3 regions of the Streptomyces sp. NPDC043746 genome follow, and region 2 is predicted to be linked to each of the others. Evidence: riboswitches for the same ligand, from Rfam matches in the RefSeq annotation. Region 2 holds a riboswitch; each other region holds the start of a gene.
What was found. A riboswitch is a leader RNA that binds a small molecule or an ion and turns the genes downstream of it on or off. The one in region 2 is predicted to bind cyclic di-AMP.

Region 1 (3,795 bases), on a different contig from region 2:
AGCCCTCCTCGATGCCACGGGCCAGCCGCTCCGGGTTGGTGACGAAGAGGTCGTCGCCGACGATCTGCACCTTGGCGCCGATACGGTCGGTGATGACCTTCCAGCCGGCCCAGTCGTCCTCGTACAGCGGGTCCTCGATGGAGACCAGCGGGTACGCGGAGACCAGCTCCTCGTAGTACTCGGTCATCTCGGCGGCCGAGCGGGACTTGCCCTCGAACTCGTAGACGCCGTCCTTGTAGAACTCGGACGCGGCGACGTCGAGCGCGAGCGCGATGTCGCGGCCCGGGACGTAACCGGCCTCCTTGATGGCCTCGACGATGAGGTCCAGGGCGGCGCGGTTGGACTCCAGGTTCGGGGCGAAGCCGCCCTCGTCACCGAGTCCGGTGGACAGGCCCTTGGTCTTGAGGACCTTCTTCAGCGTGTGGTAGACCTCCGCGCCCCAGCGCAGGGCCTCGGAGAAGGACTCCGCGCCGATCGGCGCGATCATGAACTCCTGGATGTCCACGTTGGAGTCGGCGTGCGAGCCGCCGTTCAGGATGTTCATCATCGGAACGGGCAGCAGGTGCGCGTTCGGCCCGCCGAGGTAGCGGAAGAGCGGCAGGTCGGACGCCTCGGAGGCGGCGTGGGCGACGGCGAGCGAGACACCGAGGATGGCGTTCGCGCCGAGCGAGGCCTTGTTCTCGGTGGCGTCCAGGTCGAACATCGCCTGGTCGATGAGGCGCTGCTCGGTGGCGTCGTAGCCGACCAGCTCCGGGCCGATCTGCTCGATGACGGCGAGGACGGCCTTCTCGACGCCCTTGCCCAGGTAGCGGTTGGGGTCACCGTCGCGAAGCTCGATGGCCTCGAAGGCACCGGTGGAGGCGCCGGACGGAACAGCAGCACGGCCGGTGCTGCCGTCGTCGAGGCCGACCTCGACCTCGACGGTGGGGTTGCCCCGGGAGTCGAGGATTTCCCTGGCTACGACGACGTCGATGGACGGCACGAGGCATCTCCTTCTGGGATATGACACTGGTTGTGCAGGGTCACTGTGGCCTTGCGACACGAGCCTAACCGGCCCGGCCGCGTCAGTCGGCCGACCGCCCGCCTCCTGGGACGAAAAAGGACCCAAGGACCCGCATGACGGGACAAAACTCCAGAAATCTACTGGCCGGTAACAAGGGCTGCCGACAAGAGGTGAACGAATCCCCCTCAGGGACCGGGGCGGGCGCCTCGGACAGAGGCCCCCTTACGCGGACATGCCCCGGCCCGGCGCGCACGGGGGGAGTAGCGCGCCGGGCCGGGGAGCCGTGCGAGGGAGGGTGCCGCCGGACCCCCTCCCCCAGGGGAGGAGACGCGACTGCTACTTCAGGTGCAGCTGCTGACCCGGGTAGATCAGGTCCGCGTCCTGGACGATGTCGTCGTTGAGCTTGAAGAGCTTGCTCCAGCCGCCCTTGACGCCCTCCTTCTGAGCGATCTTGCTCAGGGTGTCACCGGCCACGACCTTGTACTCGCCGTCGCCCTTCTTGACCTTCTTGCCGGTCGGGGTGGTGACGGTCTTCTTGGACTCGGCCTTGGGGGCGGCCGGGGCGGTGCGCTGCTCGCTGCGCGTGGTGGGCTGCTCGGCCTTGCGCTCGGGCTGCGCCTTCTTCTGGGGCTTGGCGGCGGACTGGCCGGAGCCGGTGCTCACGCCCGGGTCCACGCCGTCGTTGGTGAGGCCACCGGCACCGGCACAGGCCCAGGCGCCCGGGCCCTGCATGGCGAGGAGGCGCTCGGCGGTGGCGATCTGCTGGCCCTTGGTGGCCAGGTCGGCGCGCGGGGCGTACTGCGTACCGCCGGCGGCGGCCCAGCTGGACTGCGAGAACTGCAGCCCGCCGTAGTAGCCGTTGCCGGTGTTGATGGACCAGTTGCCACCGGACTCGCACTGGGCGACGGCGTCCCAGGTGGCGACGGAGGCGGCGGAGGCGTTGGTGGCACCCATCAGCGGGACGGCCACGGCGGCACCGGTGACACCGGCCAGGGTGGCGAGACGGGTGGCCTTGGACGGGCGGCGGTGCTTGCCCTTGCTGTTCAGCAGCATGGAACGAATCTCCTCACCGACGCCTACGAGGTGAGCTGTCGGGTTCGGGCTGATGAGTTGCCCGGCCGCGCGACCTTGCGCGCGGCTTCACCCCTAGCCGGTCCCGTACGTTCCCGTCTCCGTCGTGGACGTCGACGAGGCCGTGCGGACCCGGCGGCCTACCTGGGTCCCCCGCTCCTGCCTACGGCGCTTACGCGTCTGTTCCCTCCGACCGACGGCAGGATTCGGCGTGACGGTCGACGGGGCCCGCGGTGCGAGCGGCTTAGACCGTAAGCAGAGGCAGCCCCGACATTCAAAGACGGACATAGCGCCTCAATCAGCGCTTATCGCCTTGTCCTGACGGGGCGTTTCCGCAGGTCGGAGGGGATCTTCGTCGAGCAGGCGACCGCCGGGCGCCCGTTGAAGCAAAGAGACCCATGTCTCACTTACGCATAAGTGGACATAGGCCTCTGAACTGCCCTCGTTTTTGAGGTGTTTTGCCGCGTTCGATCAGTTGGCGGCAGGCGCGTCGGCACCCTGCCCGGCGGCCTTGTCGCCGGACTCGCCGACCTCGTCCCCCGCACCCCGCCCCAGATCGAGATCGAGGTTCTGGCCAGGCAGGATCAGGTCCGGGTCGGAGCCCAGAACATCCCTGTTGGCCTCGTACAGACCGGTCCAGCCCTGGGGGATCCCCTGCGCGTCGGCGATCGCCCAGAGGCTGTCGCCGGGCTGCACGGTGTACCCGCCCCGGGTGACCGCGCCGCCGTCCCGCGCCTCGCCCTCGCCCCGCGAGGCGTGCCGGCCGGACTCACGCGGGCCGCCCCCACCCACCGTGCCGGTCTCCTCGGGGGCCGGGGCGCCCCGGTGCTTGCCGCCGCTGGAGCGGTCGGGAGTGGAGGACCGGGAGGCGTCGGAGCCGCCGGGAGTACCGGCCTTCCCGGCCGCCTCCCCGGTCTTCCCCGTCCCGCCGGTGGCGGGCGGGGCGGAGGACCCGGCCGAGGGGCCGGGCGCCGCACTGCCACCCCCCGCCTTGCCGCTCTCCTGATCCTTACCGGTGCTGCCGGGCTTACCAGTCGCACCAGTTGAGCCCCTGTCACCGGACTCTTCCGCTTCACCCTTTTCGTCCGCTTCGCCCGTCGGCGTGGTCGTCGGGCTCTGGGTGGGGTCGGCGGAGGGAGCCGTACCGGGGTCGACGCCGGGCAGGCTGCCGTCCACCGCGAGGCCCGAGATCACCGCGCAGCTCGGCCACGCCTGCGGGCCCTTGTCGGCCAGGACCTTCTCCGCGACGGCTATCTGCTGCGAACGGCTGGCGAGGTCGGCCCGCGCCGCGTAGGCGGTGCCGCCGTACGACGACCAGGTCTCCTGTGAGAACTGGAGCCCCCCGTAGTAGCCGTTGCCGAGGTCGGCACTCCACATGCCGCCGCTCTCGCACTCCGCGACCCGGTCCCAGGTGGTGGCGTCGGCCGCGTGCGCGCCGGCCGCGCCGAGGAGCGGAAGGGCGATGGCCGATCCGGTCACCCCTGCGGCGACGACGATGGCGGGTGCCTGACGAGGGCGGCGGTGTCTGCCGTTCGCGGAGCCCATGGAGTTTGCCTTCCGTGCGACTGACAAGCAGGAACTGAGGAGCATCGGGCTGGTGTGCGCGCAGGCGCGTGACGCTGCCGCACGAGCACATGAGCCCGAAGCTGTTGCGCGAGTGACGGACGGGCCAACGGTGAACGGCCGGCCGACGCGTCGAACCGTGAACCTAGCGGCACTCG
Region 2 (3,795 bases):
TCTTCGACTCGCTGGCCCCGCCCAACTTCACCGCCGTACCCCTGTTCGTGGCCGCGCCGCTGATCGCCGCGCCCTTCTTCTCGCTCGCCAGCACCATCCGTACGGGAGTGGCCGCGGTCCTCTCCGTCATCGCTATGCGGCTCTCCGACGGGACCTCCACCCAGGTCGTCCCGGTCATCGAGATGATCACGGTCACCACCGCCGCCGCGCTGGCCCTCGTCATCAACGGGGTCGTGCGCCGGAGCAACGAGCAGCTGGCCTCGGCGCGGGTCATCGCGGAGACCGCCATGCGGGCCGTGCTGCCGACCCCGGCGGAACGGATCGGCGGGCTCCAGGTGGCGGCCCGGTACGAGGCGGCGCAGGCGGACGAGTTCGTCGGGGGGGACCTGTTCGCGGTGGCGGACACCCCGTACGGCGTGCGCCTGGTCGTCGGGGACGTGCGCGGCAAGGGGCTGGACGCCGTGGAGGCGGTGGCGGTGATCATCGGAGCGTTCCGGGAGGCCGCCGAGCAGGAGCGTTCCCTGGAGGGCGTGGCCCAGCGGCTGGAGCGGGCGCTCGCGCGGGAGGGGACGCGGCGGTACGGGCTGGACGCCATGGAGGGGTTCATCACCGCCGTACTGGCCGAGATCCCGCCCGGTTCGGCCTCGCTGCGGCTGGTCAACCGCGGCCACCCCGAGCCGATCCTGCTGTACGCGGACGGAGCCCTGGGGGTCCTCGCGCCGAGCGTGCCCGCGATGCCGCTGGGGATGAACCTCGGGGTGTGGCCCGACCGGTCCGACGAGTGGGAGATGCCCCCCGGGTCGACCCTGCTCGCCTTCACGGACGGCCTTTCCGAGGCGCGGGACGCGGACGGCGTCTTCTATGATCCGGCGGCCCGGCTGCGCGGCCGGATCTTCCCCGGCCCCGAGGAACTGCTGTCGGCGCTCACCGACGACGTACGGCTGCACACCGGCGGCCGTTCGACGGACGACATGGCGCTGCTCGCGGTGAGCCGGCCTGCGGAGGGGCAGCCGCCGCGGCGGACGACGGTGAAGATCGTCGGCCGGGGCGATGACACGGTGCGTAACTGAAGGGCGCCGCTCCGCATAACGTTTGACACACCATCAGAAAATGGGGTGTGAGTGAGGGGGCGTCATGTTGTCCGCTTGGGGGTGGTTGTTGTGGGTAAATCCCTGCCGTGTCCGTTAATGATCAACAGGAACAGCTTGGAATCGGGCCCACCTGTCTATTAACGTTCGATAACGCAGCGCGGTCGTCCCAGCCGTCGTCAGGACGGCGCCGTGCGCGAGCGCCGAATCCCGCGAGGGAACCGGGGAACCACCTCCATGGGGTGAATCGGACGCCTGTGCCTCCACCGCGAGGCAGAGGGGCCCGTAGGAGACCTTCCTGCTCCGAACCCGTCAGCTAACCCGGTAGGCGAGAAGGAAGGAAAGGAGTGCGCCCACGTGGCGTCCAACCAGCCTGCCCCTGAGGCCCCGTCATCCCTGAGCGCCGACGCCTTCGGCGGCCCGGAGCGGACGTGGGAGGAGTGGAACCCCACCGCGGAGTCCGTCCGTCCCGTGCGCGGCAAGCACCGCGTGGCCAAGCAGCGAGGGCTCGCCCGTAGCTCCACCGTCCTCGGGGTCGGCGTCATAGCGGCAGTCGGCGCGGGTGGTATGGCCACCGCCCAGAGCAAGCCGCCCGTCTCCATCTCCCTTCCCGATTCCATCGCGGACAACCTCCCCGACGCCAAGTCCCTTCCCGGCGTCGGGGCCTTCATGTCCGACGAGGCCGAGGCCGAGGCCGCACCGGTCACCGCCGCCCCGCTCACCACGGCCGGCATCACGACCGCCGAGGCCGAGGAGGGCACCACCGGCGCGGGCGAGGCCCTGCGCGCCCGGATCCTCCAGCAGGCCGAGCAGCAGCAGGCCGCCGCCGACGCCGAGGCCAAGGCCGCCGAGGAGCGGGCCGCGGCCGAGAAGGCCGCCGCCGAAGCGAAGAAGCAGCAGGACGAGGCGGAGGCCAAGGCCAGGGCCAAGGCCGCCGCCGAGAAGAAGGCGGCGGAGGAAGCGGCGGCCAAGAAGGCCGAGGAGGAGCGTCTCGCCAAGCTCCGCGCCAGCTACACCCTGCCCGCCTCCGGGTACACGATCACCTCGACCTACGGCCAGTCCGGCGCCATGTGGTCCTCCGGCCAGCACACCGGCACGGACTTCGCCGGGGCGGCCGGTTCGCCGCTCAAGGCCGTGCACAGCGGCACGATCACGTCGGCGGGCTGGTCCGGTTCGTACGGCTACCGCACGGTCCTGCAGCTGGAGGACGGCACCGAGATCTGGTACGCCCACCAGTCCTCGATCGACGTCTCGGTCGGCCAGAAGGTCAGCACCGGCGACACCATCGGCCGCATGGGCGCCACCGGCAACGTGACCGGCGTCCACCTCCACCTGGAGGTCCGCACCCCCGGCGGCTCGGCCATGGACCCGATCGCCTGGCTGAACAGCAAGGGCCTCACGGTCTGAGACCCCGGTGCGTCGTTCGTCGTCGCACCACCCCCGAAGCCCCGGCAGCCCTGACGCTCACCCCCCGACGTCAGGACTGCCGGTCCGGCCGGGGGCTCGGCCGTAGCCGTAGGGGCCGTGGCCGGTCGCATGGCCGTGGGCGTCCCCGTGGCCCCGGGGGGTGCCGTAGCCGTAGCCCTGGTGCCGGGTGGGGGCGTAGCCGTACCCGTAGCCCTGGCCGTACGGTGTCGGCTGCCGGTACGGGTACGGGCGCGGGGCGCTGCCGGTCATGCGGGCCGCGTGGGTGAGGGCCGGGGCCGCGATGTCCCGGCGCTGCCAGAGGTGGTGCAGCAACTCCCGCTCCCGGGAGGCGAAGTCCGGGCCCACCGCGTCATGGCGGGCGCGTCGGCGCAGCCCGGCCAGGGTCGTCGCGAACGACTCGTACTCGGCGACCGCCCGGGCCGCTGACCGGCCCCGGGACCGGTCCTGTCGGCCGTGCCAGTGGCGGGCCAGGTCGCGGGCCATGCCCCGGGTCCGCATCGAGGAGAGCGCCAGGGGCTCGGCCGGGGTCAGCCAGCCGGCCGCGGCGTACGCGGGCAGCTCGGCGGCGAGCGTCCGCAGTTCGCGTCGGCGCCACCAGACGGCCAGCCAGGTCAGCAGCCCGAAGAGCGGGACCATCACGAGCGCGTACACCGCGTAGAAGCCGAGCCCGCCGAAGACCGCCGAACCGTTCCACAGGGCGTGCAGGCCCATCGCGGCGAGCAGGCCGAGCAGCGGGAGGGCGGTCCGGCGGACCCGGCGGTGGCGGGCGGTGATGACCGCGAAGCCGAAGCCGAGGCCGGTGAGGACCGTGAACAGCGGGTGCGCGAACGGCGACAGCACGATCCGCACGAAGAACGTCCCCGCGGTCATCGAGGCCAGGCCCGAGCTGCCCAGCTGCTGGTCCTCGCCGAAGGCGTTGCCCAGATAGAGGATGTTCTCGGTGAAGGCGAAGCCCGTACCGGCGAAGCCGGCGACCACGATCCCGTCGACCACACCCCGGAACTCCCGCCGCCGGAAGATGAGGATCAGGAGTACGGAGACGGCCTTGGCGCTCTCCTCCACCACCGGCGCGATCACCGTCGCCCCCCAGGCGTCGGCGCTCGACGGGTCGGCGGTGGCGGTGGCTATCCAGCGCACCGCGAACGAGTTGGCGATGATCGAGATGAGCGCCGCCGCGCACGCGCCCCAGGCGAAGGAGAAGAGCAGGTTGCGCCAGGGGGTCGGCTCGACCCGGTCCAACCAGCGGAAGGCGGCCATCAGAAGCGGCACTGGCAGCACC
Region 3 (3,795 bases), on a different contig from region 2:
ACCCGGCTGCTGCTGCCGGTGCCGCTGCTCGGGGCGACGGCCGTGCTGGCGCTCGGCCCGCCGGGTCCGGCGGGCGCCGGAGCCCTGGCCGCCCTCAGCCTGGCGGGCGTGGTGGCCCTGGCGGGTTTGGTGCTCGGCCGGTGGTGGCGCAAGGCCGCGCTGGCGGGGGCGGTGGCCGTGGCGGCCGCGAATCTGGCACTGCTGCTCGCGAGCGGCACGGCGCCGGCCTGAACCGCGCACCCCCGCACGGTCTCTGACGGGCCGCCGTTCCGCCTGCCGTCGACGGGAGACGCCTCGGAGGCTTCACCACGCAGGCCCGTACCGCTCGCGTGGCGTATCTCGTCTCAGCAGAATGAAACAGGTTCCACTGTCGATCGCGTGGTGAGCCACGAAGAACTCGGGGGCGGCTTCGCGGGGCGCCCGAGGGGCCCTGGACCGTGCGGTCCAGGGCCCCTCGGGTTGTCGTACGCCGTGTACGCGTGGGGATCAGTAGGCGCCGAAGACGTTGTCGATCGAGCCGTAGCGAGCCGCGGCGTAGTTGCAGGCGGCGGTGATGTTGGCGACCGGGTCGTAGCTGTCGGTCGAGGTGCCGGGCACGTGGTAGGCCCGGAAGGTCGGGTCGATGACCTGGAGCAGCCCCTTGGACGGTGTGCCCTTGGCCGCGTTGGAGTCCCAGTTGTTGATGGCGTTGGGGTTGCCCGAGGACTCGCGGATGATGTTGCGGTGGATGCCCTCGTAGGTGCCGGGGATGCCGTGCCGGGCCATGACGGCCAGCGACTCCTTGATCCAGCCGTCGAGGTCGTTGGTGTACGCGACCGGGGCGGCCTTGGCGGCGGCGGCGCGCGCGGAGCGGTCGGCTCGCTCGGCCGAGGCGGCACGGTCGGCGGTCGGGGTCGACTTGCCGGCCTTGCCGGCCTTGGCGTCTGACGAGGCGGCAGCCTTGGCACCGACGGTCAGCGTGACACCCGGGTGAATAAGGTTCGGGTTCTCCCCGATGACCTTCCGGTTGCCTTCGTAGAGCTTTTTCCAGCCGCCACTGACGGAATAGTCGCGGGCGATCTTGGAAAGCGTTTCGCCGGACACCACGGAGTGCTTGACGGGCGCGGCCTTCGTCACGGAATTCACCTGGGCGGTCACGGAGACGGCAGCCACGGGCTTTTCGGCGACGGCGGGCACGGGGGCGGCCAAGGCGGTGGTGGCACCGAGGACCGGCAGGGCCAGAACGGCTCCACCCGTGGTCACGGCGGCGATGCCACGGCCCAGCGAGACGGACTTGGGACGGCGGTGCTTACCCTGTGCGGGCATGGGGAATTTCCTCTCCGGCGCCTACGGGGTGAGCTGTCGGGTTCAGACGGGAGATGTCTGGCCGCATGGACATGCGACTTCACCCCTAGCCGCTCCGTGTTCCGGATCGGCGACTTACCTGGGTCCCCCGCTCCTGCCGTACGTGAGTGGGTTGCGGATTCCCGGACGGCGGCAGGATTCGGCGTTCCATCCGGATTGCCGTGACCGTAGGCGAAAAACATCGGGGGGAACAAGCCCTGAATTCTGGATCTTCTTTTTCCGCAAGATCGAACAACGGAATTCCGGGCCGGGGCCGACTCCGTCGCGGTGTCAACTTTCTTCGCGCAGAAGGGAACCGAACCCTCCGCTTCCGCGTCCGCACTCCCGGGCGTGACGCTCGCCACTTCACGCGAGGGCGGCCGAAATGGCTACAGTCAAAATTACCCAAGAACCCCAATAGGCCCCTTTACGGAAAGGAGTAATAAAAGGGTAAAATCGCCCAAACCGCTTCACGAAAACGGACTTATCGGGCGGCTCCGTAGGGCGGGTCGGAAGCCGCACCCGGCCTTGGCTTACCGTGTGGGGTGGACACTAGTAAGCCCACCCTTACTTGCCGCGTACTCTGTAACCTGCCCGACCTGCCTGACCTGCCCGCGTTCGCCCGCCTTAAGGATCAACACGCCATGACACGCCCCGTCCGCGTCGCCATTGTCGGAGCCGGCCCCGCCGGTATCTACGCTGCGGACGCGCTGCTCAAATCCGAGGTCTGCCAGGACCCGGGGGTCTCGATCGACCTGTTCGAGCGCATGCCCGCTCCCTTCGGTCTGATCCGTTACGGCGTGGCCCCCGACCACCCCCGGATCAAGGGCATCGTCAAGGCGCTGCACCAGGTGCTGGACAAGCCGCAGATCCGTCTCTTCGGCAATGTCAGCTACCCCGACGACATCGACCTGGACGACCTGCGCTCGTTCTACGACGCGGTGATCTTCTCCACCGGCGCCGAGGCCGACCGGGCCCTCGACATCCCCGGCATCGAGCTGGACGGCTCCCACGGCGCGGCCGAGTTCGTCTCCTGGTACGACGGCCACCCCGAGGTCCCGCGCACCTGGCCGCTGACCGCCGAGAAGGTCGCCGTCCTCGGCGTCGGCAACGTGGCGCTGGACGTGGCCCGTGTCCTGGCCAAGACGGCTGACGAGCTGCTGCCGACCGAGATCCCGGACAACGTGTACCAGGGCCTCAAGGCGAACAAGGCGCTGGAGGTGCACGTCTTCGGGCGGCGTGGCCCGGCGCAGGCCAAGTTCAGCCCGATGGAACTGCGGGAGCTGGACCACTCCCCCAACATCGAGGTCATCGTCAACCCCGAGGACATCGACTACGACGAGGGCTCCATCGCCACCCGTCGGGAGAACAAGCAGGCCAACATGGTCGCGCAGACGCTGGAGAACTGGGCGATCCGCGATGTCGGCGACCGCCCGCACAAGCTCTTCCTGCACTTCTTCGAGTCCCCGGTCGAGATCCTCGGCGAGGACGGCAAGGTCACCGCGCTGCGCACCGAGCGGACCGAGCTGGACGGGACCGGCAACGTCCGGGGCACCGGCGCGTTCACCGACTGGGACATCCAGAGCGTCTACCGGGCCGTCGGCTACTACTCGGAGGAGCTGCCGAAGCTCCCCTTCGACGTGGCCTCCGGCACGGTCCCGCACGAGGCGGGCCGGGTCGTCTCCGGTGGCGAGCACATGGCCTCGGTCTACGTCACGGGCTGGATCAAGCGCGGCCCGATCGGTCTGATCGGCCACACCAAGGGCGACGCCAACGAGACCGTCGCCTGCCTCCTGGAGGACCGCGCCGCCGGCCGGCTGGCCGAGCCGGCGACGCCCGCCCCGGAGGCCGTCGAGGCCTTCCTGGAGAGCCGGAACGTCCGCTACACGACGTGGGAGGGCTGGCACAAGCTGGACGCCCACGAGCAGGCGCTCGGCGCGGCCCAGGGCCGTGAGCGGATCAAGGTCGTGGAGCGCGAGGGCATGCTGGACGCCTCGGGCGCCTGAGGCATACGGGGCTGTTGCCCGTCAGGCCGGGCCCGGGGTGCTTCCCGCGCCACCCGGGCCCGGCCCGCGGAAGGTCCGCCACAGGTCGGGCGGGGCGGTGCCACGGGACGGCGGCGGCGGCTTCTCGGGAGTGTGCGTCCAGCGGGCCGCGAGCAGCAGGGCGATGTCGTCGGGGCGGTCCGCCGCCTGCCGGGCCTCCCCCATCACCCGGTTCGCCGTCTCGGCCAGCGGGACGGTGCCGACCCCGGCGATCGTGGCGCGCAGCCGTTCGATGCCCTCGTCGATGTCGGTGCCGGGCCGTTCGATGAGCCCGTCGGTGAAGAGGGCCAGCATGTCGCCCGGTGCGAGGGTCAGCTCGGCGACCGGGTAGGTCGCGTGCCCGTCGACGCCGAGCACGATGCCGCCGGGCAGGTCCAGCACCCCGGTCCGGCCGTCGTGGTGGCGCAGCACCGGCTGCGGATGGCCC

Region 1: another riboswitch for cyclic di-AMP. It lies ahead of AC0682_RS03565 (LysM peptidoglycan-binding domain-containing protein); the one in region 2 lies ahead of AC0682_RS17650 (M23 family metallopeptidase).
Region 3: another riboswitch for cyclic di-AMP. It lies ahead of AC0682_RS09300 (transglycosylase SLT domain-containing protein); the one in region 2 lies ahead of AC0682_RS17650 (M23 family metallopeptidase).

The regions. Positions count from the first base shown of each region.
Region 1 covers NZ_JBWKCM010000002.1:331,103-334,897, reverse strand. The annotation lists gene eno (phosphopyruvate hydratase) at 1-982, opposite strand, end outside; gene AC0682_RS03565 (LysM peptidoglycan-binding domain-containing protein) at 1,340-2,056, opposite strand; cyclic di-AMP (ydaO/yuaA leader) riboswitch at 2,062-2,255, opposite strand; gene AC0682_RS03560 (transglycosylase family protein) at 2,546-3,619, opposite strand.
Region 2 covers NZ_JBWKCM010000014.1:156,659-160,453, forward strand. The annotation lists gene AC0682_RS17645 (PP2C family protein-serine/threonine phosphatase) at 1-1,070, shown strand, start outside; cyclic di-AMP (ydaO/yuaA leader) riboswitch at 1,280-1,433, shown strand; gene AC0682_RS17650 (M23 family metallopeptidase) at 1,446-2,495, shown strand; gene AC0682_RS17655 (PrsW family intramembrane metalloprotease) at 2,553-3,795, opposite strand, start outside.
Region 3 covers NZ_JBWKCM010000006.1:131,578-135,372, reverse strand. The annotation lists gene AC0682_RS09305 (UbiA family prenyltransferase) at 1-231, shown strand, start outside; gene AC0682_RS09300 (transglycosylase SLT domain-containing protein) at 487-1,305, opposite strand; cyclic di-AMP (ydaO/yuaA leader) riboswitch at 1,309-1,468, opposite strand; gene AC0682_RS09295 (FAD-dependent oxidoreductase) at 1,968-3,329, shown strand; gene AC0682_RS09290 (SpoIIE family protein phosphatase) at 3,351-3,795, opposite strand, start outside.